4 regions of the Paenibacillus liaoningensis genome follow, and region 1 is predicted to be linked to each of the others. Evidence: riboswitches for the same ligand, from Rfam matches in the RefSeq annotation. Region 1 holds a riboswitch; each other region holds the start of a gene.
What was found. Region 1 has a riboswitch for cyclic di-AMP ahead of AC6B99_RS32010 (resuscitation-promoting factor). Riboswitches for the same ligand answer to the same signal wherever they lie in the genome.
Positions count from the first base shown of each region.

Region 2: linked by a shared signal. The riboswitch ahead of AC6B99_RS27400 (C40 family peptidase) and the one ahead of AC6B99_RS32010 (resuscitation-promoting factor) in region 1 are both predicted to bind cyclic di-AMP.
Region 3: linked by a shared signal. The riboswitch ahead of kdpF (K(+)-transporting ATPase subunit F) and the one ahead of AC6B99_RS32010 (resuscitation-promoting factor) in region 1 are both predicted to bind cyclic di-AMP.
Region 4: linked by a shared signal. The riboswitch ahead of AC6B99_RS08370 (hypothetical protein) and the one ahead of AC6B99_RS32010 (resuscitation-promoting factor) in region 1 are both predicted to bind cyclic di-AMP.

Region 1 is NZ_JCAALU010000031.1:6,539-14,648, reverse strand. Features, by position in the region: gene rsmA (16S rRNA (adenine(1518)-N(6)/adenine(1519)-N(6))-dimethyltransferase RsmA) at 1-608, opposite strand, end outside; gene rnmV (ribonuclease M5) at 618-1,166, opposite strand; gene AC6B99_RS32010 (resuscitation-promoting factor) at 1,499-2,644, opposite strand; cyclic di-AMP (ydaO/yuaA leader) riboswitch at 2,890-3,097, opposite strand; gene AC6B99_RS32005 (TatD family hydrolase) at 3,282-4,055, opposite strand; gene AC6B99_RS32000 (HD domain-containing protein) at 4,172-5,467, opposite strand; gene AC6B99_RS31995 (AbrB/MazE/SpoVT family DNA-binding domain-containing protein) at 5,748-6,002, shown strand; gene rsmI (16S rRNA (cytidine(1402)-2'-O)-methyltransferase) at 6,123-7,001, opposite strand; gene AC6B99_RS31985 (tRNA1(Val) (adenine(37)-N6)-methyltransferase) at 7,033-7,689, opposite strand; gene AC6B99_RS31980 (initiation-control protein YabA) at 7,811-8,110, opposite strand, start outside.
Region 2 is NZ_JCAALU010000020.1:68,339-76,448, reverse strand. Features, by position in the region: gene AC6B99_RS27410 (M1 family aminopeptidase) at 1-1,834, shown strand, start outside; gene AC6B99_RS27405 (hypothetical protein) at 1,850-2,665, shown strand; cyclic di-AMP (ydaO/yuaA leader) riboswitch at 3,095-3,266, shown strand; gene AC6B99_RS27400 (C40 family peptidase) at 3,268-3,738, shown strand; gene AC6B99_RS27395 (FAD-binding domain-containing protein) at 3,826-4,917, shown strand; gene AC6B99_RS27390 (GNAT family N-acetyltransferase) at 4,917-5,447, shown strand; gene AC6B99_RS27385 (aminotransferase class I/II-fold pyridoxal phosphate-dependent enzyme) at 5,522-6,724, opposite strand; gene AC6B99_RS27380 (aminotransferase-like domain-containing protein) at 6,779-8,110, opposite strand, start outside.
Region 3 is NZ_JCAALU010000009.1:42,652-50,761, reverse strand. Features, by position in the region: gene AC6B99_RS14660 (cache domain-containing sensor histidine kinase) at 1-1,380, opposite strand, end outside; gene AC6B99_RS14655 (response regulator) at 1,377-3,032, opposite strand; cyclic di-AMP (ydaO/yuaA leader) riboswitch at 3,607-3,807, shown strand; cyclic di-AMP (ydaO/yuaA leader) riboswitch at 3,916-4,105, shown strand; gene kdpF (K(+)-transporting ATPase subunit F) at 4,361-4,438, shown strand; gene kdpA (potassium-transporting ATPase subunit KdpA) at 4,479-6,158, shown strand; gene kdpB (potassium-transporting ATPase subunit KdpB) at 6,181-8,110, shown strand, end outside.
Region 4 is NZ_JCAALU010000005.1:112,893-121,002, reverse strand. Features, by position in the region: gene AC6B99_RS08380 (winged helix-turn-helix transcriptional regulator) at 64-390, shown strand; gene AC6B99_RS08375 (arsenic transporter) at 820-2,184, shown strand; cyclic di-AMP (ydaO/yuaA leader) riboswitch at 2,399-2,564, shown strand; gene AC6B99_RS08370 (hypothetical protein) at 2,569-2,988, shown strand; gene AC6B99_RS08365 (beta-mannosidase) at 3,180-5,735, opposite strand; gene AC6B99_RS08360 (beta-mannosidase) at 5,763-8,110, opposite strand, start outside.

The sequences.
Region 1 (8,110 bases):
GGAACGGTGCAGACGAGCTTTGGCTCGCAATAATATTGCACAGCCACGCTCAGGCTGCCATATTCCTTGCCGCCTGGCTTTGCTGCCATCCGCTGCGCGACTTCCTTCTGGATCATGACGACGATGTTTTCCAGCGGCAGGCGCTCTTCCAGCAGCTTCATCAAAATCGGCGTCGTCACATAGTAAGGAAGGTTCGCCACGACGCTAACGCCCGTTACGCCGCTGAAGCGCTCTTCGAACAGCTGCTTCAGGTCGAGCTTAAGCACATCGCCGTGCACAATGCCCACATTCGCTTCGCCTTCGAAAATATCATGCAAAATCGGAATGAGCCGATTGTCGATTTCAACAGCCGTTACCGTTCCCGCAACTGCAGCAAGGCGCTGCGTCAATGCTCCGATACCAGGGCCGATCTCAAGCGCGCCTTTTGTCTCGTCAAGCTCAGCTGCGCTGACAATATTGTTTAAAATATTTTGGTCGATGAGAAAGTTTTGTCCCAAGCTCTTCTTAAAGGAGAACCCGTACTTCGCAATAATTTCCTTTGTTCGTTTAGGCGTAGCTACCTCTGCGGCCTTAACTGCGCCTTTATTCAAGCTTTGTTGCTCCGTCATACGCCTTCGTCACCCCTGTTCCTGTTGTTCCATGGCTTGCAGCGCCTTCTCAAACTCTTCGCGCGTAATGCAGAAGCTCGTGCAGCGCTTGTAGAACTGCTTCCCGTTCGCATAGCCGATCCCCAGCAGCTTGCCTATAACCAGCCGCCGCTTTGCCGCTTCTTCATGCACAATTAAGCCAGCTGCCATCAGATCGTCCCATGTAATGGCCCCGACGCTCTCAGCCGTTTCTGTACGCAGCTCCGAGAGCGCCTGCCTAATCGCATCAGGCGCCGCATTCTCAATGCCGATATCCCCTTTATAGGAGGCCAGCTCCTGCGGTAAAAAAGCATGCTTGCAGCCCGGCACACGCTGAGCGACAATTTTACGAATACGCTCTCCTGCATGATCCGGATCTGTAAATATAATAACGCCACGGCGCTCCTGTGCCAGCGCGATGCGCCGCAGCACATCCTCGCCAATGGCCGATCCATTCGTCTCAATCGTATCGGCTTCAACGGCCCGCTTAATCGCTACCGTATCCTCTTTGCCTTCTACTACAATCATTTCCTTGATCACATCGAACAATCCTTTCACAAAGGGAAACTTATCTTGGATATTCGTTCAAGCGTAAACGGCTGTCGCCGTCCTTTGGCGGCAAAGCTGCCGTTTCGCGGTGAAATATAAGCTGATTATAAATGTGAAACTTATCAATCTTATATTTCAGAAAAAATGGGCGATTGCTGCAACAACAACCCGCTCATTCACGTCTGTTTTATTATAACCCCAATTGGCCATTCAAGCGAATCTGACGCAAACAAAAAGAAGAGGCAAGGCCTCTTCCGCATCCTGTCATATTTAGCTTATGATTGCGATAAACTAGAGCACAATCCATAAAGAACTACCACTAATTAGCTAAGCGATGGCTTGTTAGGACCAATCACATAAACGGTAAATCCTTTTTTCTTACCAAATTTATTAGCTTGCTTCTCACTGTCAAAATAAACATCGATCTTATTGCCCTTGATCGCACTTCCGGTATCTTCAGCACGGCGGAAACCAATGCCCTCGATATACACCCACCAACCGAGTGGAATGATATCCGGGTCAACGGCAATTGTCCGTCCTTCCGATACTTTAGCGCCAGAGGCCGTAATTCCGTAGTCCGGGTGCCCTTCGCTCTTGCCCGTTGATGCTAAGCCAGCTGAATAGGCCGTCAATGTGACGTTGCTGAGCACTTTTTTGGATGTGAGCGTTGTGCCGTCTACCGTTACATTGTTGCTGGTTGTCGCTGTCGACAGCACAGTAACTTTAGGCTCCGGCTTTTTCGTACCGACTGCAACGACCTGATTGACCGCAACCGTTTCGACTACCTTGTCTACCACTTTCTTGGAGACAAGTACGCCATCTTCAAACTGCTTCTCAATTTTGATCGTTACGACGCCTTCTTTGCCCGTCTGCACAACCTTCTCCTTGCCTACTTCCAGGTTCGGATCTTCCTTCTTCACAATGGTGAACGGTGTTGTGCTGGACGACTTGCCTAGCTTCGTATCGACGCGAATGACTGTTACGGTCATATCCGCGCTGACGCCCGAGCCAAGCGAAGGTAATACTTTATCATCATCTTCAACAGGAATATTTAATTTCTTTATCGCTGCCTGCACGGTTTTCTCTGTCGTGTACACCGTTGATGTTTTGCCATCAGCTTTTACAAGTAGCGGTACCGCATGCTTAATTTCAAAGCGGTCCCCATCCTTTACTGCCGTATTCAGAGGTACAGATACCTCGTCATGCGGGCCAATTGTAATAGCTTGTTCATCCAGTAGGCGTTGCAGGACCCATTGTTTCGTTGAAACAACGGTTTCTTGTCCATTCACTACTACGGATACGCTTTTGTCAGCCGATCCGTACAACAACACCAAAAACATGAAAGTCATAGCGATTGAGATCGTAGTACTCAAAAGAATCAAACGCAAGTTTTCACGCTTCCATCGCAATGCGAAAGACATGCTGGATGATCGTTTCCCATGGGTCTCACTTGCTTGAATAATGCCCACTTCATCGGTCCTCCTTCATAGCCCCGCCGTCGAATTACGCATGATACCATTGACGCGACTATAGTATATTGGCGTGCTTCTAGCACGCTCCAGTATATTTCCTCTGCAACCTCCTAGATTTACCCTATGACGACGATTTACCCAATATTCAAAAATAAAAAGAAAGCCCGTCGACAGAGGATCTGTTTCGTGGCTTCCCGGGAACGTCAAAATAGACTATTCAGGAATGGTGGATGCACGAGGTTGATCACTCTCTATAAACGCTTACGAGGTTAGCTGTCGGGTTCGGGCAAGAGAGCTGCCCTATCGTCGGAAGAATGCTCATGGCAATCCCCGCCAAATTCACCCCTAGAAGAAATTCAGGTGCGCGTGCAATGTGATCCGCAAATTCCTCACAGCATCGTGCATGGTTCCCCCGCTCTCCAAAGTTCGAAGATTAAGCGCAAACTGGAAATCCAATACAAAAATTTAAAGCTCTGAAATGAATCATACCTTCATCGGAGCCTAATTGTAAAGATCAGATAAAAACCGATTTAAGCGAAATTTTAGGATATTTACGGAAAAGAGAGTCTATTTCAGCATGAAAAATTAGTTTTATCGCCGGAAAGGTCACTTATTCTCGTTTTTAAAGCCGTTTTTACACAATTCCGAAACATTTTTTACCGTTTTCGGTCGTTAAATTGGCGATTTCGGCCACCGATTTTCCTAATATTTCTGCTGCCGCTTCCGCAACGAGCGACACATAAGACGTCTCATTTCGTTTCCCTCGGAATGGATGAGGGGTCAAATATGGGGCATCCGTTTCGATCAAAATTCGGTCACTCGGAACCATCGCAAGCACCTCTTTTGGCACCCTTGCATTTTTGAATGTAAGCGGTCCCCCGAACGATATATAGAAGTTCATATCGAGGCATTTTTGAGCCGTTTCTGGACTGCCGGAAAAGCAATGCATAATGCCGCCAACCTCAGAAGCATTTTCCTCCTTCAGCAGCTTGACAATATCCTCATGGGCATCGCGATTATGAATAATAATTGGTTTTTTCAACTTCTTGGCTAAGCGAATTTGCTCGCGAAATACGCGATGCTGGACGTCTTTTGGGGACGTATCCCAATGGTAATCCAGTCCGATTTCGCCAATGGCTACCACTTTAGGATGAGAGCAAAGCTCTTCAATCCATCCCAGATCCTCCGGCAGCATATCGATGCTGTCAACGGGGTGCCAGCCAACTGCTGCATATATAAAATCATATTTTTCTGCCAGCGCAAGTGTTGTTGGAATCGTTTCCCGATTGAATCCAATATTAACCATTAAATCCACCCCTGCCGCACGCGCTCTTTCGATAACAGCTTCGCGGTCTTCGTCAAAATGCGGGGAGTCCAAATGGGTGTGTGTGTCGAATAAAGAAATCATAATTGAGCAAGCTCCTTCTATATTATAGTCTATGGTGAAACGGTCGAAAGCCGTCCTTTGGCGGCGCGTTTCAGTCCGAGAAATATAGAGAAAGTATGGCAAAATCATATACTTTCCTATATTTTAAATAACATTCGTACTTTATCGCTTAATTGATCAGCGGCAGCGCGCAGCTTCTCTTCCGGATAATACAAATGGGACTGGCCCTGATGAAGTCCAGTAATGGAACGAATGATGTCAGATTTCGTGGAAATTTCACTGACAGCCTCGTAGCTATCCATTAACAAAATCGGCGTCTTTTCTTCTTTTCCGCCTTTTTTCGTATCAGGCTGATACACATCATACGGTTGATCAAATGGAAAATCAATTTCCATATGGTAATCCGGGTTCAACCCGATCGCTGCAAATTGTTGTCTTACTTCATTAAAGAGGCCAATATCCGGTTTATCCAACATGATGTATTTATAGAGGCGACGCGTCAAAAAACGATCACATAGCTCCGCCAGCAGTTCATCGCCTTCGTCGCTCCATTCTATAAAGGCTGTCTGCAAATACGCCTCATCCAGCTTCAAATATTGTTTAACCCCAATTGTCCCGTCAAGCAGCCGTTTCAGCGGCTCCGGCATCCAACCAAATGTGTACCCACCCTCATAAAGCTCCTTCGCTCTGCGAAATATTTGTCTAAGGATGATTTCCGAGCTTCTCGTAACCGGATGGAAATAAATTTGCCAATACATTTGATAGCGGGACATCAAATAATGCTCTACGGCGTGCATGCCGCTTTCTTTAACAACAATCCTTCCATTAATAGGACGGAGCACACGCAGAATACGCTCCAGATCAAAGTTGCCATAATTGACCCCTGTGAAATAAGCATCCCTCAATAAATAGTCCATTCGGTCCGCATCAAGCTGACTGGAAATCAAGCCGCTAACAATTGGATTCGGATATGTCTTATTAATAACAGCAGTGACATGTTCAGGAAAGTCGTCTGCTACATTTCGTAGTATACGATTGACCTCGGTGTCCTCAAGCAAAATGCTGCAGGTCCACTGCTCGTGATGCGTATCGAATACTTGTTCCAGCGAATGGGAAAATGGCCCATGACCAACGTCATGCAGCAGTGCAGCGCAAAGCGCCAATAGCCGCTCCTCCTGTGGCCAGCCGGGAAAACCATTGCGTTCGAATTGGGAAATAATCTTTCTAGTAATTTCATACACGCCAAGAGAATGGGAGAATCGGCTATGCTCAGCGCCATGAAAAGTAAGATAAGACGTTCCGAGCTGCCGAATACGCCGTAATCTTTGAAACTCCTTCGTATTGATTAGATCCCATATCGTCTGATCCTGAACATAAATATATTTATGAACGGGGTCCTTAAAAACTTTCTCTTCCGATAGCTGTCGGTTCATTCAACAAATCAACTCCTTTTGTTCTCTGGTTCGACATAAAAAAGCAAAAAATATGTCGAAGAATGTCGCAAAACAGTTTCCAAAATGTCGAAGCTGTTGTATTCTATAGTAAGAGTAATATGACCTTACTATATAGTCAAACTCCCTTAGTAGCTGCAATTTTCTTCAATAATTTCAGTTGACTATTATGGGAAACGTTGGTATTATAGTAGACATAAAAAGAGAAACTATGTCGAAAAGTGACGAATACACTTTTTGATGAGAGGGGAAACAAATTATTATGATGAAGTCCACAGGTATTGTCCGTAAGGTTGATGAATTAGGTCGCGTTGTTATTCCAATCGAGCTTCGCCGTACGCTTGGTATCGGAGAGAAAGATGCACTAGAGATTTATGTAGACGGCGAGCGCATTATGTTGAAGAAATACGAGCCAGCTTGTATCTTCTGTGGTAACGCTGAGAACGTATCTTACTTCAAAGGAAAAATTGTTTGTCACATTTGCCTATCAGAAATGCCTTCACCTGTGACAAAATAAAAAAAATAGGTTATAATAACCTTATTCAACTAGTTAATTCTAACCTTTTAATACTCCTTATTGCCTTCCTGTGCTAGAACCCGGCCAGGAAGGTCTTTTTTTTCTCTATTTTTTGTTTTTCTAGCGGTTTACTTCATTATAAACATCACGCTTTGATAGACCACGATCTGTAGCTGCCTTTTTTATCGCGTCCTTCCGTCCAAGCTCTGCTTCGTAATGCTGTACATGCTCTTCCATGCTCAGCTCCGCCCACCAAGCGGCAGCAAGCTCCCCCGTATTCTCATCTGAGCTGCTTCCTTCTATTATAAGGCAATACTCTCCCAATGGCGGATTTTCCTCAATCCAAGTGATACATTCCGTTACTGTACCACGCGCCATTTCTTCAAAACGCTTCGTCAGTTCCCGCACCATCGCGATACGACGGTCTCCGAGATGCTCCAGTATGGCATCCAGCGTCTTCCGCAAGCGATGTGGCGACTCATACAGCATCAAGGTGCCTTCCTGTGCTTGAAGCTGAAGCAGCCATTTCGCAAGTGACTTTTTGTCTCGCGGCGGAAATCCGGCGAACATAAAACGCTCCGTTGGCAAGCCTGATACAATTAAAGCCGACAATGCCGCATTCGCACCAGGTATCGGAACGACAAAAATACCCTGCTCCACCGCTTCGGCAACCAAATCTGCACCGGGATCGGATACAGCAGGCAGCCCTGCATCGCTTACAAGGGCAATCGATTGCCCCTCTTGCAGCAATCGAATAAGCTCGCTGCCACTCGCTTGTTTATTATGTTCGTGATAGCTCACAAGCCGTGTCGCAATTTCAAAATGGGAAAGAAGCTTACGTGTTTGTCTCGTATCCTCGGCAGCTATAAGATCCACTTCTTTCAACGTACGAATCGCGCGAAAGGTCATATCCTCTAAGTTGCCAATTGGCGTTCCGACTAAATATAACGTCCCGGCACCGTGTTGCTGCGGCCCGCTAAAGCTTTTTTGCACAAACATTGTTGAGCCCTCCTTCTAGCATTCCACTAGGCTAAGTATCATATACCATAATTGGCGGCAGCAGCCTCAGTTCCGGTCTGCCATCACGCATAGCCTCAATAAGCACCATATTGGCTTCGCCATTTTTATTCGGATGAATGAACTGTACCCGCTTTGGCTCCAGCTTGTACTTGCGCATCGTCTCAATTATTTCTACAAAGCGTGATGGCCGATGCACCATGGCTACTTTCCCAGCTGGTCGCACCAGCCTTGAGCAAGCTTCGACAATATCCTGCAAGGTTCCGTGTACCTCATGCCTGGCGATCGCATAATGCTCATTTTCATTAGAGTCTCCTGCTTCAGCCGACATATAAGGCGGGTTGACGGTTACCGCATCATACGTTCCATAAATCGCTTTATTCGCTGCAAAATTTCGCAAATCGGCTTCCACGATATTAATTTGCTGCTCCAGCCCATTCAGCTTTACACTCCGCCTTGCCATATCCGCAAGTCTTGGCTGAATCTCCACTGCATCAATTTGTGCTTTCGTCCGCCCTGTCAATAGCAGCGGTATTACGCCATTCCCTGTGCAAAGGTCAATGACCTTTCCTTTTTTCGGAATGCTTGCGAAGTTGGAAAGCAGCACCGCATCCGTCGAAAAGCTGAACACTTCCCTGCTCTGAATAATTCGCAGTCCGGTATCCATCATTAAATCGTCCAAACGTTCATTGATTTCCAGCTTGATCTGCTCGTCCACGACTTTCCCACTGCTCCCTTGACATAAAGATACCGTCCTCTTAGCAAGGACGGCATAGTGTTGACCGATTGCATTATTTATTTAAGAAGGATAAGCAGAAGAGACAATCGCCTTCTGTCCGCAAATGCCCATAATAGACATTGCAAATATGGAAGCCTTCATGGTAAAGTCTCGCCAAATTATCATGCCCTTCTCCTACTGAATATGCAGCTGCATCTTCGGCGGAAGTGAACAAATCGGCTGTTTCTGTCTGCTGCTCTACCTTTGTGCTTGTCCCCATCGTCTTGCCCGCATTTGATTTTGAAGCCCCTGCTGTCTTAACTGGCAAAGGTTCCTCCGCTTGTTGCGGTATCCGCTTCAAAATTTTGCGCAG
Region 2 (8,110 bases), on a different contig from region 1:
AGCACAGCCCGACCCTGCCCAGATCGAAACGGTACAGACGCTTAGCAAAAGAGTCGTCCAATACAACATGCAAGTGGCGCTTCGGGAGGATATCCGATATTTAGATGGCTCCCAGACCGTAACTTGGACGAACCCAGGCAAAAAAACGGTGTCCGAGCTGTATTTTCATCTGTACCCCAATGCCTTTCAGTCCGAAAAGTCGACGTTCATGCGCGAGTCTGGCGGTCAGCTGCGGGGTGATAAGGCCACGGTCGACAGCCAAGGTTATATGAAGCTGCTTACCTTGCAAACGCTGGAGGGCGAGAGCTTGCTTCCCCGTCTGCATTATGTTCAGCCCGATGACGGAAATACGGACGACTTTACGCTGACGAAGCTCAATCTTCCGGTTCCAGTCGCACCGGGCAAATCAGTAACACTCTCCATGACCTATGAGGTCAAGCTGCCCGAGGTGTTCGCTCGCATGGGCTATTCCGGGAGCTTTGTTATGGCGGGCCAGTGGTTTCCGAAGCTTGCTGTTTATGAACTGGCTGGCACACGCGGCCGAACGAATGAAGGCTGGAACGTCCACCAGTATCATGGCGATTCGGAGTTTTACAGCGATTTTGGCTTGTACAGCGCCCAGATTACAGTGCCAGAAAACTTTGCGGTCGCTGCTACCGGCATTCAGACCAGGGAAGCTGTGACGCAAAATGGCACAAGCACCTATCAGTTCTATGCCGAAGACGTGCATGACTTTGCTTGGTCAGCCTCGCCGGACTTCATATATGCGGAGGACACATTGTCAGGAACGGGTATTCCGGGTGTTCGCATTAAGCTTTATTTGGACCCTGCCCACGAAGGGCTGAAAGACCGCTATATGCATGCAGCAAAATCAGCACTGTCCAAATACGCGGAGTGGTACGGCGATTATCCGTATTCGACGCTGTCCATTATCGTCCCTCCGAAGGGTGCGAATGGTGCAGGCGGCATGGAGTATCCAACGCTCGTAACCGCTTTAGCTGCTGAATCCGATAACCCTGGCTACAGCCTCGAGCGCACCGTTGTACATGAAATTGGCCATCAGTATTGGTACGGGATGGTTGCATCGAACGAGTTCGAAGAAGCGTGGCTCGACGAAGGCTTTACTTCTTATGCGGAGGATAAGGTGATGGAGAACGCCTATGGCGTTGAGCCTAACTTGGCTATGGAAGCCAGCTATATTACGGCCCCTGCCCCGCTGAAGCAGCCTTCATGGGCTTATCACAACAGCGATGAGTACGCGGAAAATGTATACATGCGCGCCAAGCTTGTGCTGGTCGGCATTGAGAAGCAGGTCGGAGCAAAGACGATGTCAAAAATTATGCGCACATATTTTCAAAAATACAAATTCAAGCATCCAACCACGTCTGATTTCCAGCGTGTCGTTGAGCAGATTACGAAGGAAAAATGGCAGGACTACTTCCACCAGTATGTATACGGCAGCCTGATGGCGGATTTTTCAGTAGAGGCTATTCGAGTGAATGAAGTGGAGCAGGATGGCCAAACGGAGTACGAGTCTACCGTGCTGATTAAGCGCAATGGCGGGCAAAATGGGCCAATCCCGCTCGTATTCTCCTTTACCGACGGCGAAAAGATTTCGAAAACATGGGATGCCGCCGAGTCGCATATCCAGTACAAGGTTGTGCATGCTGCTCCGCTTGCCTGGGTGGCGGTTGACCCGAAAAACAGCAATGTGCTGGACAACAAGCATATTAACAATTTTATGCGCGCAGAAGTGCCCGAGCAGTCGCGCATTCGATGGAGCCTCGGCCTGACGAAGCTCATCGAAGGCTTGCTCGGATCCGTAGGCTGGTAGAGAGGAGGTTGAAAAATGAAGCAGCATATGAAGCAAGGCTGGCGGCTCGCTATCCGCCATTTCTATATCGTCATTCTGTTATTCCTTTACCAGCTATTATGGGGATTTTTCCTTTACCGTTTTGTTGATATGACTGTACTGCCGCTGCTGCGGCGCTTTCCGCTCCAGCATCCGTCTGACTCGGCCGTGTCGCTATTCTTCAGCGAGGCCCAGTTTCAATTGACGAAGACGGATTTGATCAATCCTTATTTGTGGCTTCTGGGCGGCTTGTTCGCTGCCCGCATGCTGCTGACGCCGCTGTTCAATGCGGGGCTGCTCTACTCGCTGCATCATATGGGCGAAACAGGTGAAACACAGTTTCTTCAAGGCATTCGCAAAGCTTGGAAGCCCGTGACGCTGCTCTATTGGCTGCGCACGCTGCTTATTTTCGCACCCGGCTGGTTCCTGCTGCCTCGCGCCTTCAAGCTGCTTATGGAGGGCCATTCGCTGGGCGAGCTGCTGCAAGGCACGCTGCCGGGCTTTGGCGGCTGGCTGCTATGGAGCTTCCTCGTTCACCTGCTGCTGCTCGCTATGCAGTTCGGCGCCGCCTCCGGCACGGGCTCCTTGCGCTGGCTCAGCCATGCGCTCCGAAATCTTTTCCCTTATGCCGGCCTCTCTCTGCTGATGTGGCTGCTGGCTGTTGCCGCTTCGCTCGCTGTGTCTGGGCTTTCCTATGCTTGGGCAGGCATGCTGGCACTCATCATGCATCAAGCCTATCATCTGCTGCGCACCTTGTTAAAAGTATGGACGCTCGCTGCCCAATACGATTGCCTGCAATCAAAGCAGAGCTGAGACCCTTAGAAAAATGAGGGCAACCCCACCTAATTCTCATTTAGTATTCTCATTTTTCTAAAGCCCTTCTCATAAAAAAACCGATTGCGGCCAAAAGGCCGAAATCGGTTTTTTGCCGTTATCCTGCACCTGCAGGTAAAGCCTCCATTTACTTCCCAGCCTATATGGCGACCTAGCTCAAACTCTCTAAATCTTCATTTTACGCTATAATTCTTGCCTATTCACACGATTCATAGCATATTAGCTGCCTATTTCTCATATAAACTGACAAAATGTTTTTTTGCCCAAGAACGGCGATAGATCGAACATTTATTAGGCAAGAAACTTGTTTTAACGCAAAATTGAGCCAAAAGGTTACATGAGAATTATTAGAAATTCATTCATATAGAAGGAAATCACATGAAAAAAACGAATTATTAGCGCAGAGCAAAATTAAACCAGCCTAATTTTTTATACCGCAAAGGTATAGAAATACGGGGGAACCACTTTGGGTGAATTGATTTCGATGCTTGGACGGCTTGATTCAAGTGTCTTGGAAATCATAGGGAACCTTCACAACCGAACCCCACAGCTAACCTCGTCGGCACCGGAAGGAGTTTCAAATTTTGAAGAAGGTTACTGCACTACTCGTTGGTCTTGTATTAATGCTTGCTTTCCAAGCAGGCAGCGTGTTCGCGAGTTCGAAGATGGATGGTGTTATCGCTGATCTGATCGGCACACCGTACCAAAGCGGCGGAACGACTACGAAAGGCTTCGACTGCTCCGGTTTTACGAAGTATGTTTTCGACAAAATGGGCATCGATCTTTCCCGTACTTCCCAAGCCCAATCGAACGATGGCAGTGAAGTGAAGAAGAGTGACCTGATCGCTGGCGATCTCGTATTCTTCAACACGAGCGGCAAAGGCATCTCCCACGTTGGTATTTACGTAGGCGATGGAAAGTTTGCACATGCTTCCTCGAGCAGAGGCGTTATTATTAGCAAACTTAGCGAGTCTTATTATGCTGATCGTTACGTATCAGCTACACGCGTTATGAGCCAAGACGCTTACGACAAGTACGCAAGCGAGCAATAGAGCCAGGCCACGCTTTTTTCGCTTACATAACGAAAAGCTGCTGTCTCAATCAGCAAAGCCGCAGTTGTTTGTCTTCGGACAAATAGCTTGCGGCTTTGCTGTTTTCTGGCAACGCCTTATGCAAGGGCACGCGACCACGGTATTCAGCAGGTTGTACGCGCAGCGGGACGCCGCTGGATGACGCTCGACGATGCGCCGCTGGCCGATTTGGAGGAGCTCCATACGTTTTCTCGGCGCAGTGAGCCTTACAAGGTATTTACGCCGTTTTACCGCATGTGGCAAGCCTTTATGCAGAGCCACTATTCCCCTGCGGGCGAGACAACACTGCAGCAGCTTAATACGCTGAAAAATATAGATGCCAGCATGGCAGAGCGCTTCAGTCTTCCGCGGGAGCATCTGGCTGCGGCAGCCTTTCAGCAGATAGATGACTCAGCCGGGCGCGGCCAATCCCACGCGAGCCATGCAGCCGAGGTGCTGGAGCAATTTCTAAATCAACGCCTGTCTGGCTATGAAGGCGGCCGCGACCAGTTTGCGGACGACCAGACGAGCCATTTGGCGCGTTATTTGAATACGGGAGCGCTGTCAGCACGGCAAGCCTACGAAGCGGCGCAGCAGCAGTTTGGAGCCGAGGCGTGGATTAGACAGCTGGCATGGCGGGATTTTTTTCTATATCAAGGAAAATACAATGAGGACTTCTACCGATATGAGCAGAAGTTTGATTTATCTGCGCTAAGCGATCAGCATTTCGAGGCATGGAGCGAAGGAAAAACGGGCATTCCTGTTATTGACGCCGCTATGAAGCAGCTAAATGAAACGGGGGAAATGCCGAATCGGCTGCGGATGGTTACCGCCATGTTTTTGACGAAAAATCTGTTATGCCCATTTACGTTGGGCGAGCAGTATTTCCGCCGCCAGCTCGCCGATTATGATCATACACTGAACCGAGGCGGCTGGCTTTGGAGCTCGTCACTCGGCTACGACGCCGCGCCATATTTTCGCATTATGAATCCGGCTACGCAGTCCGCAACACATGATCCGGGCGGCACTTACATTAGACGCTGGCTGCCGGAGCTTGCCCATCTGCCTGATAAGCGAATCCACCTGCCGCAGCCGCATGCCATCGTTGATTTGAAAGCTTCACGCGCCCGCGCGATTGAGGTTTATAAGGAGATTGTATAATGATGACAAAAGCAAATGCTGCACCTGCTGGCGCCCAGCCGCCATTTGGCTGGAAGGTTGCCGCAATGGATGCATCCCATGCCCGGCAGTTGTGCGATTGGCGGTATGAGCCGCCTTACGGCATCTATCAATGGCCCGCATGGGAGGTTATGGAGCAAGCCGAAATGGAGTTCGGTGATCCCGAGCTGCGCCAGAGGCAATATGCTGCTATTTTAGACGATCGCGGGGAGCTCGCTGGTTTTGCACAGTTTTTCCCGCTGGGGGATGAAGTGCTGCGGCTTGGATTGGGTCTTCACCCACAGCTTTGCAGCAGGGGCTCAGGCACCGCCTTTGTTGCGCTGCTGGTAGAGGAGGCTCGCCGCCGCGCTCCAAACAGCGAGCTGGATTTGGAGGTGCTGACCTGGAATGCACGTGCTATTCGTGTATACGAGAAGGCAGGCTTCCGCATTACCGACACGTATATCCGCCCGACACCGCAAGGCGCGGCGGAATTTCATTGCATGGTTTACGGAGGAGGGGAAGAAGCCTAGCGTCTCTCTCCCCCCTCCTCTTCCTTTCCGCTTCCTTTCCTAGCCCTTCCTTAGCCCTTTCCGCTCCGTTCCCATCAACCGCCGACCCGCTCCAACTGCTGCAACGGGTCAGCCTGCCTCGTCTGGCTCATGTAGCAGCCCATTCGCTCCAAAGCCTCCGACAGCTTTGCTGATGATACCGAATAGGAGCAGCGGATGCGCCCTTCACCGCCTGGTCCAAAAACATGCCCTGGCACAACGGCCACGCCCGCTTCCTTCATGAGCTTGAAGGCGAACTGCTCCGAGCTTAGTCCCGTATGGGCGATGGATGGAAAAGCATAAAACGCCCCTTCCGGCATATGGCAGGAAAGCCCAAGCTGCTGCAAGCCGCCCACGAACATCGCCCTGCGCTGCTTGTAAGCCTCCTTCATTAGATCCTTGTCTGCCAATCCGCTGCGCAGCGATTCCAGAGCAGCAATCTGTCCCATAATAGGCGCGCACATTGCTGTGTATTGATGAATTTTCAGCATTTGCGAAATAATTTCCACAGGGCCGCAGGCATAACCAATACGCCAGCCTGTCATGGCAAAAGCTTTCGAGAAGCCATTTATGACGATCGTCCGCTCCTGCATGCCAGGCAGCGATGCGATGCTCACATGCTGGCTTTCATAAGTCAGCTCCGCGTATACCTCATCGGATACGACGATCAGATTATGCACCTTCACCAGCTCAGCAATGGGGAGCCAATCCTCATAGGACATGACCGCACCCGTTGGATTGTTCGGATAGTTGATCAGCAGCACCTTGGAGCGCGGGGTGATTTTTTCCCGCAGCGATTGTGCCGTTAGTTTGAATTGCTCATGCTCATGCGTCTCAACGTTTACAATACTGCCGCCCTGCAGCGCTACAATGGGCGAATAAGCGATATAGCTTGGAACCGGGATCAGCACCTCGTCGCCCGAACAAATCAAGGTTCTCATCGCCAGATCAATCGCCTCGCTGCTGCCCACCGTCACGAGAATCTCATCCTTCGGCTCATAATTTAATTCAAAGCTGCTCGCCAAATAACGGGCGATTTCCTCGCGCAGCTCCATGAGTCCGGCATTCGGCGTGTACATCGTCTGACCGCTTTCCAGCGCTCGTATGCACGCGGCGCGCACGCGCTCCGGTGTTGCAAAATCCGGCTCGCCCACGCCCAGCGAAATCATATTTTCATCCTGCCCGGCCATATCGAAAAACTTGCGAATGCCCGAAGCGGGCAAGCTCTTTACAAGCGGTGAAACGTTATACTGCACCATAATGCCTGCATCCCCTTTTCAAAATAATCAAATGTATAGTTGTCGCTCTATTCCTTATGAAAGGCCCCACAGCTGTTTTGCCGTATCGCCGATAATTCGAATACCATGCACAATATCCTCATCCGCCACGCGGGAAAACCCTAGACGCAGCGTATTACCGCCCCGTCCATCCGTAAAGAAATGATGGCCTAAAGTAAAAATAACGCCTTGCTGTGAGCACGCCTCCAGAAGCTCCCGCACCTTGCACGCTTCCCGAAAGGTCACAAACAGATGCAGCCCACCATCTCCCGACAGCGTCTCATAGGGAACATAGGCTTTGCAGGCTTGCAGCGTCAGCTCGTATTTACGCTTGTATTCCGCCCGCGCCCGCTTCAAATATTTGTGCAGATTGCCATTATGCAAATATTGATAGAGCAGCGATTGGTCAAGCGTCGAGGTATGAATGTTGCGGGCCCGCTTCATGCTTTCCAAATAATCAATCAGCTCTCGGTCTGCCAGCACCCACCCCACCCGCAGGCCGGGGAACAGCACCTTCGAGAAGCTTCCAATATAAATGACGCTGTTGCCGCTGCCCGCCGATGCGATGAGCGGCGGCACATGCGCTCCGGAATAACGCAGCTCCTCATTAAATCCGTCTTCAATGACGGGAATTTCATAACGGCTCATGAGCTGCATGAGCGCCAGCCGTTTCTCCATCGACATGACGATGCCTGTCGGATTGTGATAGGAGGGGACAAAATAGGCACAATCGTAGGGGCGCTCCTCCAAAGCCCGTTCAAGCTCCCCCAAATGAATGCCATCCGGCTCCATCGTAACGCCCTTAATGTCAAAGCCATGCAGCTTGAGATTTTTTATCGCGGTATGATGGGTCGGATTTTCGCAGAGGACTGCGCCGTGCTTTTGCCGAAGCGCGGCCAGCACAAGGTCAAATCCTTCCGTAAAGCCGGCAGTGATAATCATATCCTTGCCCTGCACATCCACGCCCTTGTTCTCCATATAGGTCATCAAATACTGAATCAGCGGCTTATAGCCTTTGGCATAGCCATAGTTCAGCAGTACATGGCCCTCCACCGACATACGGCCCAGAAACGCCTGCTTCACATGATCCAGATCAAACAGCTTCTCATCCGGGGCAATGCTCGTAAAAGAAATCGTACTCTTGCCTGCGCGAATCCCGCGCTTCATGAGGTCCAGCTCCTCCGCAAGCAAAGCCTGCCTGCTCAGACGCTCCTTCCATGGCAACTGCCAAGACAAGGACGACGGGGCGGCGCTGCCCGCCGAATCCTCTGACACATAATTGCCTTTGCCTTGCAAGGCATATACGCGGCCCTCGTCCGCCAGCTCCGCATAAGCGGCAATGACCGTATTGCGGCTCACACCGAGCAA
Region 3 (8,110 bases), on a different contig from region 1:
CAGCGCGGCCTCTTCGACGTCAAACACATAATCGAATTTATTTTTGAAACGGATATTTTGAATGATGAGATAGTTCCGCGCATGCTCCAGCTCGCTCGCCAGCGGAATCATCGGCTTGCCTTTGCTAAGGCTGATGCGGAACAGCTTCGACAAGGAGGTAATCGTCGTCACCACCTCCTCGTTGCGGTTCATGCCGACCATGCGCACGACCGTATTGAGCGTGTTGTATAAAAAATGCGGATTAATTTGCGATTGCAGCGCCTCAAACTCATATTTGCGCTTCGCCTCCTGCTCCACAACAATTTGCTGCATCAGCTCGCGGATTCGCGCTACCATCAAATTGAAGCGTCTGGACAGCTGCTCTACTTCCAGCGGCCCGCGAATGGTCGTCATCGTATGGAAATCGCCGCGCTCGACATTTTTCATCGACTTCTCCAGCTGCCGGATCGGACGGGCAATAATGCGCGAAATAAGCCACGACAGCGCAATGACGAATACAAGCAAAAGCAGCAGCAGATTCAGCAAATAATCGTTCAGCTCGCGCTTTGTCGTAATAATCTCATCGGTAAAGGACACTCCGACCACCTTCCAGCCGATGTTGCCGATCGTTTGCACCGTAATCATTTTATCCTCGTCTCCGGATTCGTCATGAAAGCTGCCGAACGTATATTTCAGCGCCTGCTCGACGTTTTCGCTTTTCAGCCCGGCGTAGATGAGCTGCTGCTGCGGATGGTACACCATATTGCCCGCACTTTCGTCCACAATGTAGACGTAGCCCTTCTTCCCGAGCACAACCCGCGAGGACAGCTGATTGATTTTGTTAAAATTGACGTCCAGCAGCAGCACGCCATGCTCCGTTTTCCCGCCCCTTACTACGGTAATGCCTTTGCTCAGCGAGACAACCCATTTGTACTGCATTTTGTACATGTTCTGCACATGCGGCAGCGAGTAGCTGAGATGGTTCGGCGTTTGAAGCGCGCTCTGGAACCAGCGCTGATTGTAAAGACTCAAATTTTCCTTGAGCGCAACGCCGGGAATGCTCATCATCACCTCGCCGTCATGCCCGATGACGGCCAGCGACACAATTTCTCCCCGAATGCCGATGATCGTATTCAGCTGGCTGCGCAGCTCTTCTTCGTTCACATCGCCGCTGCGGCTGATTGTATCGTGGAGAACGCCGTAAATTTCCGACATGCCCTGGATATAATCCTCCAAATTGTAGCTGACCTGATCGACGACCTGCTGGGTATTGCGCAGCGCATTCGTCTCTGCCGTCTGCGAAAACTTGTTGAACAGCAGCACGCTGACCATTATAATCGCCGCAGCCGCAAATACCGACAGCGCCACTGAAATGAGAAACTGGATGCTGCGCTTCCTCATGGCGCATCCATATTCATCGCCTGATTGCGATAATCCTTGGCAGAGACGCCGACATTTTTCTTAAAGCACAGTGAAAAATAATTCGGGTCCGAGAAGCCGACCTTCTCGGCAATTTCGAACGTCTTCAGCTCCGTCGCCCGCAGCAGCTCCTTCGCCGCCTCCATCCGCAGCTGAAGCAAATAACCGCCGAAGGTCAGCTTCACCTCCTTCTTGAACAGGCTGCTGAAATACCCAGCGCTAATATGCAGATGGCTGCACAAGCGGGCAATCGACAGCTCGCTGTCATGGAAGTTTGCTTTCGTATAACGCACAGCCTCCTCGACCAGCTGCTTGTAGGAGCTTTGCCTGCGGCTGGCGATATGATGGCGAATTTTCTCGCAGAGCGACATGTACCATCTTCTCGTCTCCGACAGCCCGCTAAGCTGCTGCAGCTCCTCATAAATTTGCAGCTCGTATCCTACGATATCGTACAGGTTCAGCCCTGCCTCCCTCACCAGCTTCATGACCGCCGTCATCATCTCCAGCATGTAAAGCTGGTATTCCCGGTAAGCGGCATGGACGCCTTCAATCTCGTCAAAAAGCGCAGCCACCAGCTGCTTCAGCTCCTCATGCGTGCCTACGCGCAGGCAGCGAATGAGCGCCTGCTCCTTGAGCTCGTCAAATTGCAGCTCCTCCACATAGCGCGTCTCTACATCGTCAATGCAGATGATCCGGTTGCTGCCCACCAAATTATGATAATCGAGCGCCTGCTGCGCCTCCTCATAGCCCTGCTTTAACTGCGCGACATCCGCCAGCGTTGAGCTGACCCCAATCGTCACGGGAAAACGCAAGTATTTCTGAATATTTTGCAGCATTTCAGCAAGCCCGCCCAGCGTCCGCTCCATCAGCTCTTGCGCGCTTCCTCCCCGTCCAACTGCGAGCAGCGCCACCCGATCCTGATGCAGAAAAACTTTGCCCAGCCCGAGTCTGCCCCACACCTCTTCCGCCACATTGCGCAGGGCAAACAGCTTGAGGTCGAGATCGCTGGAGGCCGCAAGCGAGCTTTCCGCTGCGCGGAGCGGCAATCCGGGAAGCGCTTCCAATACATGCGTGTGCAGCACGGACACAATGTACGCCTCTCCCGCTAAATCCAGCTCATATTTCTCTAGCTTCTCCTCAATATGCCGCAGCGGAAGCTTGCGGGTGAGCAGCGACGACAGGAACAGCTCCTTTACGACCGGCAGGCTTGTACGGTAATGCTCCTGCAAAAGCTGCATATTTTCCCGCTTCTCACGCTCATCATCCAGCCGCTCCTTCACCTTGTCCATCACCTCAAGCAGCTGCTGCGCGGAAAAAGGCTTTAAAATATATTCATCCACCTGCAAGCCAATCGCCTGCTTGGCATATTCAAATTCATCATAGCCGGAAAAAATAACGATGCGCGTCAGCGGATACGTCTTCCTCGTCCATTCCGCCAGCTCCAAGCCGTTCATATACGGCATGCTAATATCCGTCGCTACGATGTCCGGCTCCAGACGCTCGATCAGCTCCATCGCTTCCCTGCCGTTCGCCGCCGTATCCACAATTTCAAAGCCATGGCGCTCCCATGCAATTTCGTGCAGCAGCCCGCTGCGCGTCTCTTCTTCATCATCTACCAGCAGCACTTTATACATCGTTCATCCCCCCGCTATTTAAATACGCGGCCGAGCAGCCGCAAACACCTGATTCTGTCAGCATGCTATTTATCATATTCGTTTCCTTGTTTTCTGGAAAGAGGGGGTGCTTTGAGTAAACAAGCGTAAACGGCTGAAGCCGTCCTTTGGCGGCAAAGCTACCGTTTCGCGATGAAATATAGAGAAAGGAAGAAAAAAATCATATGCTTTCCTATATTTTAAAGAAATCGCGAGATAAATCGACCTTGCTAAAGATAAATCTCGTTGTAAGCGTTTAAAATCAAACTAATCCGCTGCATTCGCTCTCTTTTGCGGCGTAAGCTTCCTTTACAGCAATCGCGGCGGGGGAGTATGATTCATAGCATGCATGAACCTTTTTTTGAAATATAAGAATTTATAAGTTTTGCACTTATAAATAGGCTTATATTTCTCGGACTGAAACGCGCTGCGCCGCCAAAGGAAGGCGATAGCCGTTTCACCTTGAAATATAGGAAAGTATAGGTTTTCGTTATCCTTTCTCTATATTTCTAAGGGCAAAGCTCTTCGCTCGTCCCAGAAGGACGACGAAGTCGTTTTTGCTTGATCGCTGAGTCTTCGCCCAATAGGCGAAGAGCGGGGGAACCAAACGCACTGCAGCCATCCGATGTGAGAGTCGGAAGCTGGCAGCGCAGGGGTGAATCGTTTGCAGGAGTGTCATGAAACTCCAGGCAAATGTAGGGCGACTCTCACCGCCCGAATCCGACAGCTAACCTCGTAAGCGCAGGTGTAGAGAGGAATGGTGAACGATTGTGACCTTGTAAATCAGGCCACAGAGCGTCATACGCCTCTGTGGTTTTTTGTTGTCTTTTTTTCGAAAATAGCACTCGCAACATCGGCAGGCATTTTGTTTCAAACGCTGAGTTCTGCACTGCCGCAGAAACGGGGGAACCATCGACGGCTCTCTGTCGTTGTCCAATGGACGATGGCAGGGAGCGTCACGGGGTGAATCGCAAGGGCACGATAAGTGCCAAGCGTAGGGCGTCTCTCGCGCCCGAATCCGACAGCTAACCTCGCAAGCGTCAACGGGAGAGGCCACACTTACACTTATCGCAGGCGAATCAGGGGCGTATGATGCCCGGATGAAGGAAGCTGCGGGTGAAGAGTCCTCTTTGCCCAAGGCTTCTTTTTTGCTGCCTTTTTTTCCAAAATGACTAGGGATAAAACGAAATAAGGAGCGCTGCAGCTATGCTGGATATCGGAATGGCTTTGACCTTAATCGCAGCTTTCGGGCTGATTGCCGGATTTATACGCTGGTGCGATCGGTCCATTAGCGAAATGGAGGAACGGGGATGATTGTCATATTGCTCGTTACAGGAGCTTTGCTGGTGTATCTCGTCTACGCCTTGCTCCATCCGGAAAAATTTTAGCAAATAACGTTTCATCATTTATAGCAAGGGAGGAACAGCTGTGGACGTCTTGCAAATGGCGGTAGTCGTCGGCATGATCATGCTGATCGCAAAGCCGCTTGGGCATTATTTATATTCCGTGTTTTCAAACGTTCCAAACCGTACTGACAAGCTGTTTGGACGAATCGAAGCGCTCATATATGCAGTAATCGGGCTCAAAAATCGCCAAGGCATGAGCTGGAAAAGATATGCGCTCAGCTTTATTACACTCAATTTCGTGCTCGTAGCTGTCAGCTATGTACTGCTGAGGGTGCAAAGCGGTCTGCCGCTTAACCCGAATGGAATCGGCGGCATGGAGCCGACACTCGTCCTAAATACGGTCATCAGCTTTATGACCAATACGAATCTCCAGCATTACAGCGGCGAATCAGGGCTGACGTATTTTGCGCAAATGGCCGTCATTACGATGATGATGTTTACGTCCGCCGCTACCGGCTTTTCCGTTGCTGTCGCCTTCGTGCGCGGCATTACGAGCAAAGGCGGAACGCTCGGCAACTTTTTCGAGGATTTCGTCAAAGCACATACGCGGATTTTCTTCCCGCTCGCTATTATCATTACGCTGCTGCTTGTGGCGCTGCAAGTGCCGCAAACGCTTAGCCCTACCTTGACCGTTACGACACTCGAGGGCGCGGTTCAGCATATCGCCATCGGGCCAGTCGCCTCGCTGGAGTCGATTAAGCATCTTGGCACGAATGGCGGCGGTTTTTTCGGAGTCAACTCCGCCCATCCGTTCGAAAATCCCAACCCGCTGACGAATGTCATTGAGATTTTGTCCATGTGGGCACTGCCTGCCGCGCTGCCCTTCATGTATGGCCGGTTTGCGAAAAGCAGCAAGCAGGGCTGGGTTATTTTTTCGGCGATGATGGCGCTGTTTCTGATCTTTCTTACGATTTCCTATACGGCTGAAAAAAGCGGCAACCCGCTGATCGCCACACTCGGCATCGACGCTTCGCAAGGCAGCATGGAGGGCAAGGAGGTTCGCTTCGGCATCGCCCAGTCCGCGCTGTTCACGACGGTGACGACGGCGGCCACGACCGGCTCGGTCAATTCGATGCACGATACGCTCACTCCGCTTGGCGGGCTCGTTCCCCTTGCCCAAATGATGCTGAACGTCGTCTTCGGCGGCAAAGGCGTCGGGCTCGTCAATATGCTGATGTATGCGATGCTGACGGTGTTCATCTGCGGGCTGATGGTCGGACGGACACCAGAATTTCTCGGACGAAAAATAGAGCCGCGCGAAATGAAGCTCATTGCTATCGCCATTCTTGTGCATCCGTTTATTATTCTCGCGCCAACGGCAGCGGCTTTTCTAACCGACCTGGGGCAAGGCGCTATATCCAATTCGGGCTTTCATGGCATTACGCAGGTGCTTTATGAATATACGTCCTCGGCCGCCAACAACGGCTCCGGGTTTGAGGGGCTGGCCGACAATACACCGTTCTGGAATATAACGACCGGGCTCGTGATGTTTTTCGGCAGATATATGTCGATGATCGCGCTGCTAGCTGTAGCCGGATCACTCAGCCGCAAGCAGTGGGTGCCGGAGACGATAGGCACGTTCCGAACGGACAATTCGCTATTTGCGGTTATGCTAATGGGCGTCGTTATTTTGATCGGCGCGCTCACGTTTCTGCCCGTCATTGTCACAGGGCCAATTGCCGAGTTTTTAACGATCCGTTAAAGGGAAATGAGGGGTAAGCGTTATGAATGACCAACGTGCTAAAAAACTGTTCACCGGACCGCTCGTGACCGAGGCGCTAAAGATGAGCCTCCTCAAGCTGAATCCGGTCCATATGATGAAAAATCCGGTCATGTTCGTTGTCGAGATTGGAACGCTGATCGTTCTGCTCATGACCCTATTTCCAGGGTACTTCGACTCGCAGGATCGCATCGGCTTCAACTTGACTGTTTTTATTATTTTGCTCTTTACGGTACTGTTCGCGAACTTTGCCGAAGCTTTAGCCGAAGGCCGCGGGAAAGCACAGGCTGGCTCGCTGAAAAAAACGAAGCAGGAAATTATGGCGAATAAGCTGCTGGGCGACAGCATTCAAATCGTCCCTTCTACGGAGCTGCGCAAAGGGGATATCGTTATCGTCTCGCAAGGGGAAATGATTCCCGGCGACGGCGAGGTCATTGAAGGGCTCGCTTCCGTCGATGAATCGGCTATTACCGGCGAATCGGCACCCGTCATCAAGGAGGCGGGCGGCGACTTCAACTCCGTGACGGGCGGAACGCGGGTCATCAGCGACCGCATCAAAATGCGAATCACGAGCGAGCCCGGTGAAACGTTCATCGACCGGATGATCGCGCTCGTCGAAGGCGCGAAGCGGCAGAAAACACCGAATGAAATTGCCCTGAACACGCTGCTGATAAGCCTGACGATTATTTTCCTCATCGTCGTCGTCACGCTTGGCCCGATTGTCGCTTATGTGGACGTCAATTTGGAAATTCCCGTGCTCATCGCGCTGCTCGTCTGCCTCATTCCGACGACAATCGGCGGCCTGCTGTCCGCCATCGGCATCGCCGGCATGGACCGGGTCACCCAGTTCAATGTGCTGGCCATGTCCGGGAAGGCGGTCGAAGCAGCTGGCGACATTAATACGATGATTTTGGATAAAACCGGAACGATCACCTTCGGCAATCGGATGGCTAGCGAAATCAATCCGGTGGGCACTGCTGGGGCAGATGAGGCAGCGGCATGGGCCGCTATTTCCTCCCTGCAGGATGAAACGCCGGAAGGCCGCTCGGTGCTGGAATGGATGAAAAAGCATGATAAAACCTACGATGCCGCGCTTGGCGAAGGCGGTCAATTCGTTCCCTTTCAGGCCGAGACGCGGATGAGCGGCATCGATTTGGCCGATGGACGGCTCGTGCGCAAAGGAGCCGTTGAAGCGATTCGCAGCTGGGTGCTCGCCCAAGGAGGAGACATACCCGCTGATTTGGCTCAGGAGACGGAGCGGATTGCCAAGGAAGGCGGCACGCCGCTCGCTATCGCCGTCGATCAGCACATATTCGGCTTGATTTATTTGAAGGATACGGTCAAGCCGGGCATGAAGGAACGGTTCGACCAGCTGCGAGCGATGGGCATCAAAACGATTATGTGTACGGGCGATAATCCGTTTACGGCGGCAACTATCGCCAGAGAAGCGGGCGTCGACGATTTTATTGCCGAAAGCAAGCCGGAGGATAAAATCGCCGTCATCCGGCGCGAGCAGGCGGAAGGCAAGCTCGTCGCCATGACGGGGGACGGGACGAATGACGCGCCCGCACTCGCGCAGGCCGATGTCGGCCTGGCGATGAACAGCGGCACGACGGCGGCGAAGGAAGCTGCCAATATGGTGGATTTGGACTCCGATCCTTCCAAAATTATAGAGGTCGTTTCGATCGGCAAGCAGTTGCTTATGACGCGCGGCGCGCTAACGACCTTCAGCATTGCCAATGACGTAGCCAAATATTTCGCCATCATCCCCGCGATGTTTATGCTGGCGATTCCGCAAATGCAGGCGCTGAATGTGATGCAGCTCGGCTCGCCGCTGTCGGCGATTTTGTCCGCGCTCATCTTTAATGCGATCATTATTCCGCTGCTCATTCCGCTGGCGATGAAGGGCGTCACCTATCGTCCGCTCAGCGCCG
Region 4 (8,110 bases), on a different contig from region 1:
TTTGCTTGTATATAAATACTATTAAAGCTATACTTAATAGCAAGTTATAATGAGGTGATCTACATGGAGAAATCCGGGCTTTGTCCGCGCCTGCACAAAGGGATGGACATTATAAGCAAACGATGGACCGGCTTGATCATTTATCAGTTGCTGTCCGGGCCGCAGCGCTTCAGCTGCATTCAAGGCGCCCTTCCCATTAGCGGCAGACTGCTGTCTGAGCGGCTTAAGGATCTTGAAGTTGAGGGCATTGTAAGCCGCGCCGTCTTTCCAGACATTCCAGTTCGCATTGAATATTCGCTCACTGAAAAGGGACACGCACTGGAGCCGGTCATTCGCGAATTGCAGCAATGGTCATCCAATTGGGTAGCGCCTATGTCCATATCCAAGTAAAAGGTTAACGAAGCAGCCTCGGCCCTCCATCGGGCCGGGGTTGTTTTGTGTTTTCGGAGTGGGGGACGCTTCGCGGAATTATAGCAATCTACTATTAACGTCTAGTACCCTCTATCAGTAGGCCACATATAAATATATTATTCGTATCTCCCCATGATAATTGTCCTCATATGCGTTATCACTAGAAAGGAGGAAACCCGATTGCTTACTGTCTTCATTATTTGCTCATCAGGCCTGTCCCTCTATTTCATTCTTAAGCCTCCTCCACCGATTAAACAGCCTACTATTCTAACCCTATCCTCTACGGCAACAGATAATCGCTATGACAGCATTAGCATAGAAACCGCTCAGCATACTGCTGCTGCCGCAAATGAATAACCCTTTGCTGCTTCACTATGAATTTAATCAAGAATTCGAGGTGATTAACATTTGATCTCGCTACCTTCCATTATCGTGTCCCTGTTTGCTTTCCTTTTCACTATTTTGCTCATTTTGTGGCGACCCAGAGGGCTGAATGAAGCCATTCCTGCTACGTTTGGCGCCATTCTCGTCCTATTGAGCGGAGTCATCTCGTTGTCGGACCTAGCGCATATTAGCGCCACTGTAAGCGGAGCTGCCATCACTATTATGGCAACGATCGTCATGGCTATCGTGCTAGAAAGCTTCGGCTTTTTCATCTGGGCAGCCGAAGGGCTTGCTATTCGAGCACGAGGCTCAGGACTCAGATTGTTCTGGTATGTAAACCTGATGTGTTTTCTGATGACGCTATTTTTCAACAATGACGGCAGCATTCTTATCACAACCCCGATTTTGCTCATTATGCTGCATCACATGGGACTGAAAAACCACCAAAAAATTCCATACCTACTCTCAGGAGCATTAATCGCTACCGCCTCCAGCGCTCCCATCGGAGTCAGCAATATTGTAAATCTGATTGCGCTGAAAATCGTCGGCATGGATTTGTACATGCATACCGTCATGATGTTTATCCCCGCTACACTAGGTCTGCTGCTGCTCACCTTGCTGCTGTTCCTCTACTTTTACCATCAGCTTCCCCGGGAAGTACCCCATACGATTTCAATCGTCCCTATTCACTCTGGCTACCATCCTTTACTCACTCCTGCCGGAAGCAAGCCTGCACAGCCCAAATACAGCAGCCGCTTTATGAAATCGATTCTGCTTTTCGTCTTCTCCGTTCGGCTCAGCTTATTTGCTGCATCCTATTTGCACATCCCCGTTGAGTGGGTCGCTGTTTTCGGCTCCTTGCTGCTCCTTTGTTGGCGCTGGATTTACCTGAAAATGCCACCGAACGACATTTTGCGTAAAATCCCCTGGCATATACTCATATTCGCCTTCGCCATGTATATCATTATTTATGGCCTGCACAACATTGGCCTGACGCAAGGACTCGTTCAGGTGTTCGAGCCGCTCGTTACTGGCAGCCTGATGAATGCAAGCATTTTAATCGGAGGGCTCGTCTCCGCCATGTCTACACTCGTCAACAATCATCCCGCACTCATGATCGGCACGATCACGCTTACTGAAATGAACCTCGACCCGCTTACCCTCAAAATCGCCTACCTCGCCAGCGTCATTGGGAGCGATATTGGCTCACTCATTTTACCGATAGGCACGCTAGCCTCACTCATTTGGATGAATCTTGTGCAGAAATCCAAAGTAAAAATCAGTTGGATGGATTATGTCAAAGTAACGCTTGTCATCATTCCGCCTGTGCTGCTGTTTACCCTCACTCTTCTTGCTCTATGGGTTGGCTGGATTTTCCCAATGCACTAGCTCACAACAACGTATACATGAGCGGTCAGTCTACAAATAGGTGTTTTCTGATAAATCCGCAGCTATTTCTATGGCAAACGGGCGCTGCCACCAAATGACGGCAGCGCCCGTTTGCCTATAAGGCAGCAGTACTATTTATTTTATTTACTACTAAAAGGTTTACAATTGAGGAATAACGGTTTAATATATATCCCTAGCCGAATTCTAGCACTCTAATATTAAATCGCTTAATTTTTCAATTGAAAAAGCGGGGGAACCAACAACGTGGTTGAAGCGAAAGCTTGAATCGCAAGGGGTGAATCCGGTGCATCTCGCACTGGTAGGGCAGCTCACTGGCCCGAATCCGACAGCTAACTCCGTAAGCGAACGTGAGGAGAGATGAATATGATTGTCCTTCATGCGCCGGACGCTCCGCCTAAGGCGAAGCACGCAATGAAGCTTACGGTCAAACGCATTGAGCTGTTTGTCATTCCAGCACTCAATGTAGACGACGCCGGAAACCGTGCCTGCTTGCGGGTAACGACGGACAAAGGCATTGGCTTTGGCGAGACTTTTGTCGACGAGATGGAGCGCCCTAATGATTGGGGCCTGTGGTGCAGCGCGCTGAGCAGCTTTATCGGCACCTTGTCTATTACAGGACGGTCGCTTCGGAGCGAGCAAGCCGATCATCACAGTGTGTACAACCTATTCGATCATGCGATTCATCATCTCAAAAGCTGGACCGCAGAAATTGAACCGGACGACGGCGCTTCTGAGGAACCTATTTTACTTAGCCGCTCCTTATTCTACCTTTCTATTTTTTAGCTTATTTTAGATCACCATAACGCAAAGGAACCTTCCCCGCCATGTTTCAGCTGGCAGGAAAGGTTCCTTTTTTTCTATCGGCCGCTTGTCCTTTCAAGGTGAAACGGCTTTCGCCGTCCTCTGGCGGCGCGGCGCGTTTCAGTCCGAGAAATATAGAGAAAGGATGGGAAAATCATATACTTTCCTATATTTTAAATAAAATCGGTCATCGAATGGACATTCAGCTCGCCCGGCGACGCAGCGCTGAAAGCCTGATCTCCTTGCGGATTTCGCGCGTAAAACGTAATCGTACGCGGTTCGTTCGGCAGCAGATCGAAATAGTTGTCGCTGAAAATACCTTCGATCGACGCAGAAAGTCGAACCTGCTTGGCCAGCGTATCCGTCTCCAGCACATAAGCGGTGCCGCCGCTGCCTTGAACCTCGCTGATCTTTATGGCCGGAGCCGCAAGCTCAAGCTCATTCATCGGCCTGAAATAATGCTCCTTTTCCTCCACGAGCAGTCCACCCTGCTTTAGCTTCGCCACAAGAACGACTTCACCTGGCTGAATGCCTTCGGAAAGCAGCGCTTCCAGCTCTAAGGAGCAGGCGATATGGCCGTTGTTTGGCTGAAGCGATACCGGAACGGCAAACTGCTTCAGCACCTCGCCCGTGAATGAACGCAGCTCAAGCGCAAGCTCGCCGATGAAAGGTTCATTTTGATCTGACAATACATAACAATCGACGCGGCCGCTGCTCGCGCAGTCAAACGACAGCATGATGTCGCGGAAGCTGCGTGCCGCATAATATTGCAGCGCCTTCCAGCGCCCGTAATAGTCCATTCCCGCCCATGAGGCGACAGGCCAGCAATCGTTCATTTGCCAATACAGGGACCCCATGCAAAATGGCTTTTTCCGCCGATGGGCTTCAATCGCTGTCTTCATCGCTTCCGCCTGCAAAACCTGGCTCAAATAAAGAAATGCCGGGAAATCCTTCGGCTGGCGCAAATACATATCCATATATTCCTTGATCAACTGGTTGCCGCGCGCGTTTTTCTGATGCGCCAGCATTACCTCCGATTCAATGGCCATGTCCGCTTCTTCCGCATACTGCTGCACCGTTTGCAGCTCAGGAAACGATTGGAAGCCGTATTCGCTCATGAATCGGCCGACGTGGACGTTGTATTTTTCAAAAGGCTCTACGTTATGCCAGACGCCCCAATAGTGAATATCGCCGCTCTTCGACAAGTTGAAAGCATGCTGCTCACCGTCTCCCGTCAGCCCCCGCATAGGTGAAGAAGGCCAATACGCAATACCATTGCCAAGCCCCGCGACCGCCTGCGGCAATATCCGGTGGAAAATCGCCTCATAATCAGCCCACAGCTGCTCGCGCTGCTCAGGCGTATAGTCGCGCTTCCAGCCCCAGCCCATATTTTCATCATAATGTGACCAGGCCGTATCGATTTCATTGTTGCCGCACCATATGGCGATACATGGGTGATTGCGCAGACGCCGAACGTTTTCCTCCGCCTCCAGACGCACATTTTCCAGAAAAGCCTCATCTCCGGGATACATGCTGCAAGCGAACATGAAGTCCTGCCAAACGAGCAATCCGTACTCATCGCACAGCTCATAGAAGGCATCCGCCTCATAAATGCCGCCGCCCCACACCCGGAGCATATTCATATTGGATAACGCAGCACTCGCAATTTCATGACGGTAACGCTCATAGGTCACGTCAGGCAGGAAGCTGTCATTCGGAATATGATTGGCTCCTTTCGCGAACACCGGAACCCCATTCAGCTCGATATAAAAGGCATGGCCCTGCTCGTCCTGATCGGTTACCAGCCTCACTGCCCGCAAACCCGTCGTTACACTGCGGCTGCTTACGGGCTGCTCGACCCCATCCTTTGTTTGCATAAGCTGCACTTCAAAATGATACAGCTCCGGCTTGCCGAGGCCTCGGCACCACCAAAGCCGCGGCTGCGCAATAGATGCCGCCAGCTCCACCGTCTGCAAGCCCGCCGCCAGCTGAACCTGCTGCTCCCAGACCCTGCCGTCGGCATTTACCCGCAGCACCCCTTGCCAAGCTTGCTCGCATTCCACTTCTGCTGCAATCCTTAGGCTCGCATGGGCTGCGGTGATTTCCTGCTGCTCGATATACAGATCTGTCAGTCGCACCTCTGACCAGGCAACGAGCCTCACTTCCTTCCATATGCCGCTCGTCACAAATCGCGGGCCCCAGTCCCAGCCATAATGATACGGAGCTTTGCGGGCAAAAACACTGATTTTCTTGTCGCCAAGTCCACCAAGCTCTGACTGGTCATTCGCCGCCGGAAGCGGATAGCCCAGCTTCTCAAGCTTCGGCAAATCCTCGTTAACAGGCGAACGAAACTTGACTGTAATCACATTGCCTTCCGGCTGCAAAACCGGCTTCACATTCATTTTCCAGATGCGGAACATATTATCTGCCGACAGCATATGCTTGCCGTTGACGTACACATCAGCATACGTATCAAGTCCAGTGAATACCAACTCCAGATGCGATTGTGCCAGCATTTCCGGCGTTACCCCGAACGTGGTCTCGTACTCCCAATCCTGCTTATCGATCCACTGCAGCCCATGCTCATTCGTACCGTAAAAAGGGGGGGCTACTTTCTCCTGCCGCAGAAGATCCATGTGCACGTTTCCCGGCACAATCGCGGGCAGCCACTCCTTCTCGCCACAAGCTCTAAAGCTCCAATCGGATAAAACGCTGTTCGCTTCGTTCATCGTGTCCTCCACTATCGTTATATAAGTTTAAATAAAATGTAATTCAGCCTTGTCAGCGTTGAGAGCTGACACTTCCAGAGTCTCGTATTGCAGCGGCTGTCCGTCTGCCTGCTGCATGGCGACCGTGACCGCTTCACCCGGCAGCAGGTCAAAATAATTATCGCTGAAGCGAACGTTGCCCTGCTTCACATCGAGTTTCACAAGTCGCGCTGCTCCGCCCGAAGCGGCTACTGTAACCGTCTGCTCCTGCTTATTAAACGTTGCAGCAAGGGTGCTCTGCGGCAAGCTCAGCTCCAGATGGTCGCGCAAATAATAATAATTGTCCGGCGCGTCCCACTGCGGGGCAGACAGCTTCACGATAACCCGCTCCGGCATAGCACCGTTTAGCACTTCAAGCTCCGTCAGCTCGCCAATTTGAACCGCCTTGTTCGGCGGCAGGCTGACGTCAAAGCTCTGCTCATACCTCAAGCTGCCATCAAGCGCATAACACTGGAACAGCACCTTGCCCTCATACGCTTCCAGCCGGTCATTGACCGCCCATACGCGAAGCGGCTGTCCTGGCTCATAATCGAGCGACAGAAGGAGCGGATGATAGAACTTTTTCGCATAATAAAAAGAAGCCTTCGGCAGCAGCTCATAGTCAATCAGTGACCAGCTCGTACCCGGCCAGCTGTCATTATGCTGCCAGACAAGCGATCCGCTCGTGCGGTGCTTATTGCGCCTGTAATGCTCAATGCCATATTTTAAGCCTTCCGCCTGCGTGAGCATGGAGAAGTTCATATATTCTTCAATATTTTGCGGAATGCCCGTATAGCCTTCCATGAGCAAAATGCCCTTCTGATGGTTCGTATCCTTGTTGCGATGAGCCATCTCTACGCTGCCCCAATAAAATTCGCCTTCCGGGATATAGCGCTCCAGCGTATAGCGGTTAGCAGATGCGTGCATGCCAAACTCGCTGCTGAACAGGGTGAAATCTTTTTTATAATTTTTGAACGTGACGCCTTCAATGCTGTAATCAAGCAGCGGCGCCTCGCCGAATTTGCGCGGGTACACCGAACCATGCCAAACTTGCCAATTGTGGCGGTCGCCGACGTCAGGGTCGTTCGCATCATTGCCGCCATAAGGCGACGACGGCCAATACGGCCTGCTGCTGTCATACTGCTCCAGCACTTCCGGCAGCAGCTCATGGTAGATGCTCTCGCCATAGAAGGGACAAGTAATATCCCCGCCAGCCGACTTCATGTCATACAGCCAGTCAATTTCGTTGTTGCCGCACCATAAAGCAAGCGACGGATGATTGCGCAAACGCTTCACATTATCGATTGCTTCCTGCTTCACATTTTCCATGAAATTACGGTTGAAATCTGGAAAAAGCGCGTTCGCAAAGGCAAAATCCTGCCAGACGAGCACACCAAGACGGTCGCATTCCTCGTAAAAAATATCCTTCTCATAGATGCCACCAGCCCAAATGCGCAGCATATTCATATTGGAATTGACAGCCAGCTCGATTAGATCGGTGTAGCGCTTATCCTTCACCGCTCCAATAAAGCTGTCTGCCGGAATCCAGTTGGAGCCTTTGGCGAACAGCTTGATGCCGTTCAGCAGGAAGGCAAAAGCGGGCTTTCCAGCTTCATCCTCCAGCTGCAGCTCAATCGTCCGAATGCCGCAGGGCTTGCGATAGCTGTCAACCTGCTCACCGTCCGCAAGCAGCTGCACCTCAAGCTCATACAAATACGGCTCGCCAAGATCATGCGACCACCACAGCTGCGGCTGCTTTACTGCCAGCTCTGCCGCTGTCTCGCTTCCTCCTTTTACGGAAAGCGCTGCGGATGCCGCAATCTCTCCCTCTCTCGTAAACAGCCTGATTTCAGCAGTCAGCTGCGCCTGCTTGTGATAGGCAACCGTATCGACTGCTACCTTCAGAACCGCTTCTTCCTTGCCAGCCGATAACGTTTGAACGAATACGCTGCCCAGCTTAGCTGCGCGCCTGCGCTCCAGACGAACGCTGCCCCAAATACCGACAGTGACCATTCTTGGCCCCCAGTCCCAGCCGAAGTTCATCGCCGCTTTGCGCAGCCATGGACGTTCCTTCGTATAGGAGGACCACTGGAACTGCTCCTTATCCTGATGATGCAGATGCAGCGGTTCAAAACGGACGGCAATGGCGTTTTTGCCCGGGCGCACAACCTTCGTCACATCAAAAGCATAAATGCGGTGCATATTTTCCGCTGTCCCTATTTCCAGTCCATTGACGAATATCGTTGCAAAGGTATCCAAGCCTTCAAAAATCAGCTCATGCCGCTCCCCTTGGTCCTCATGGACCTCATAGTCGAACTGCGCACGATACCACCACTCCTTCTGCTCGATCCAGCGGC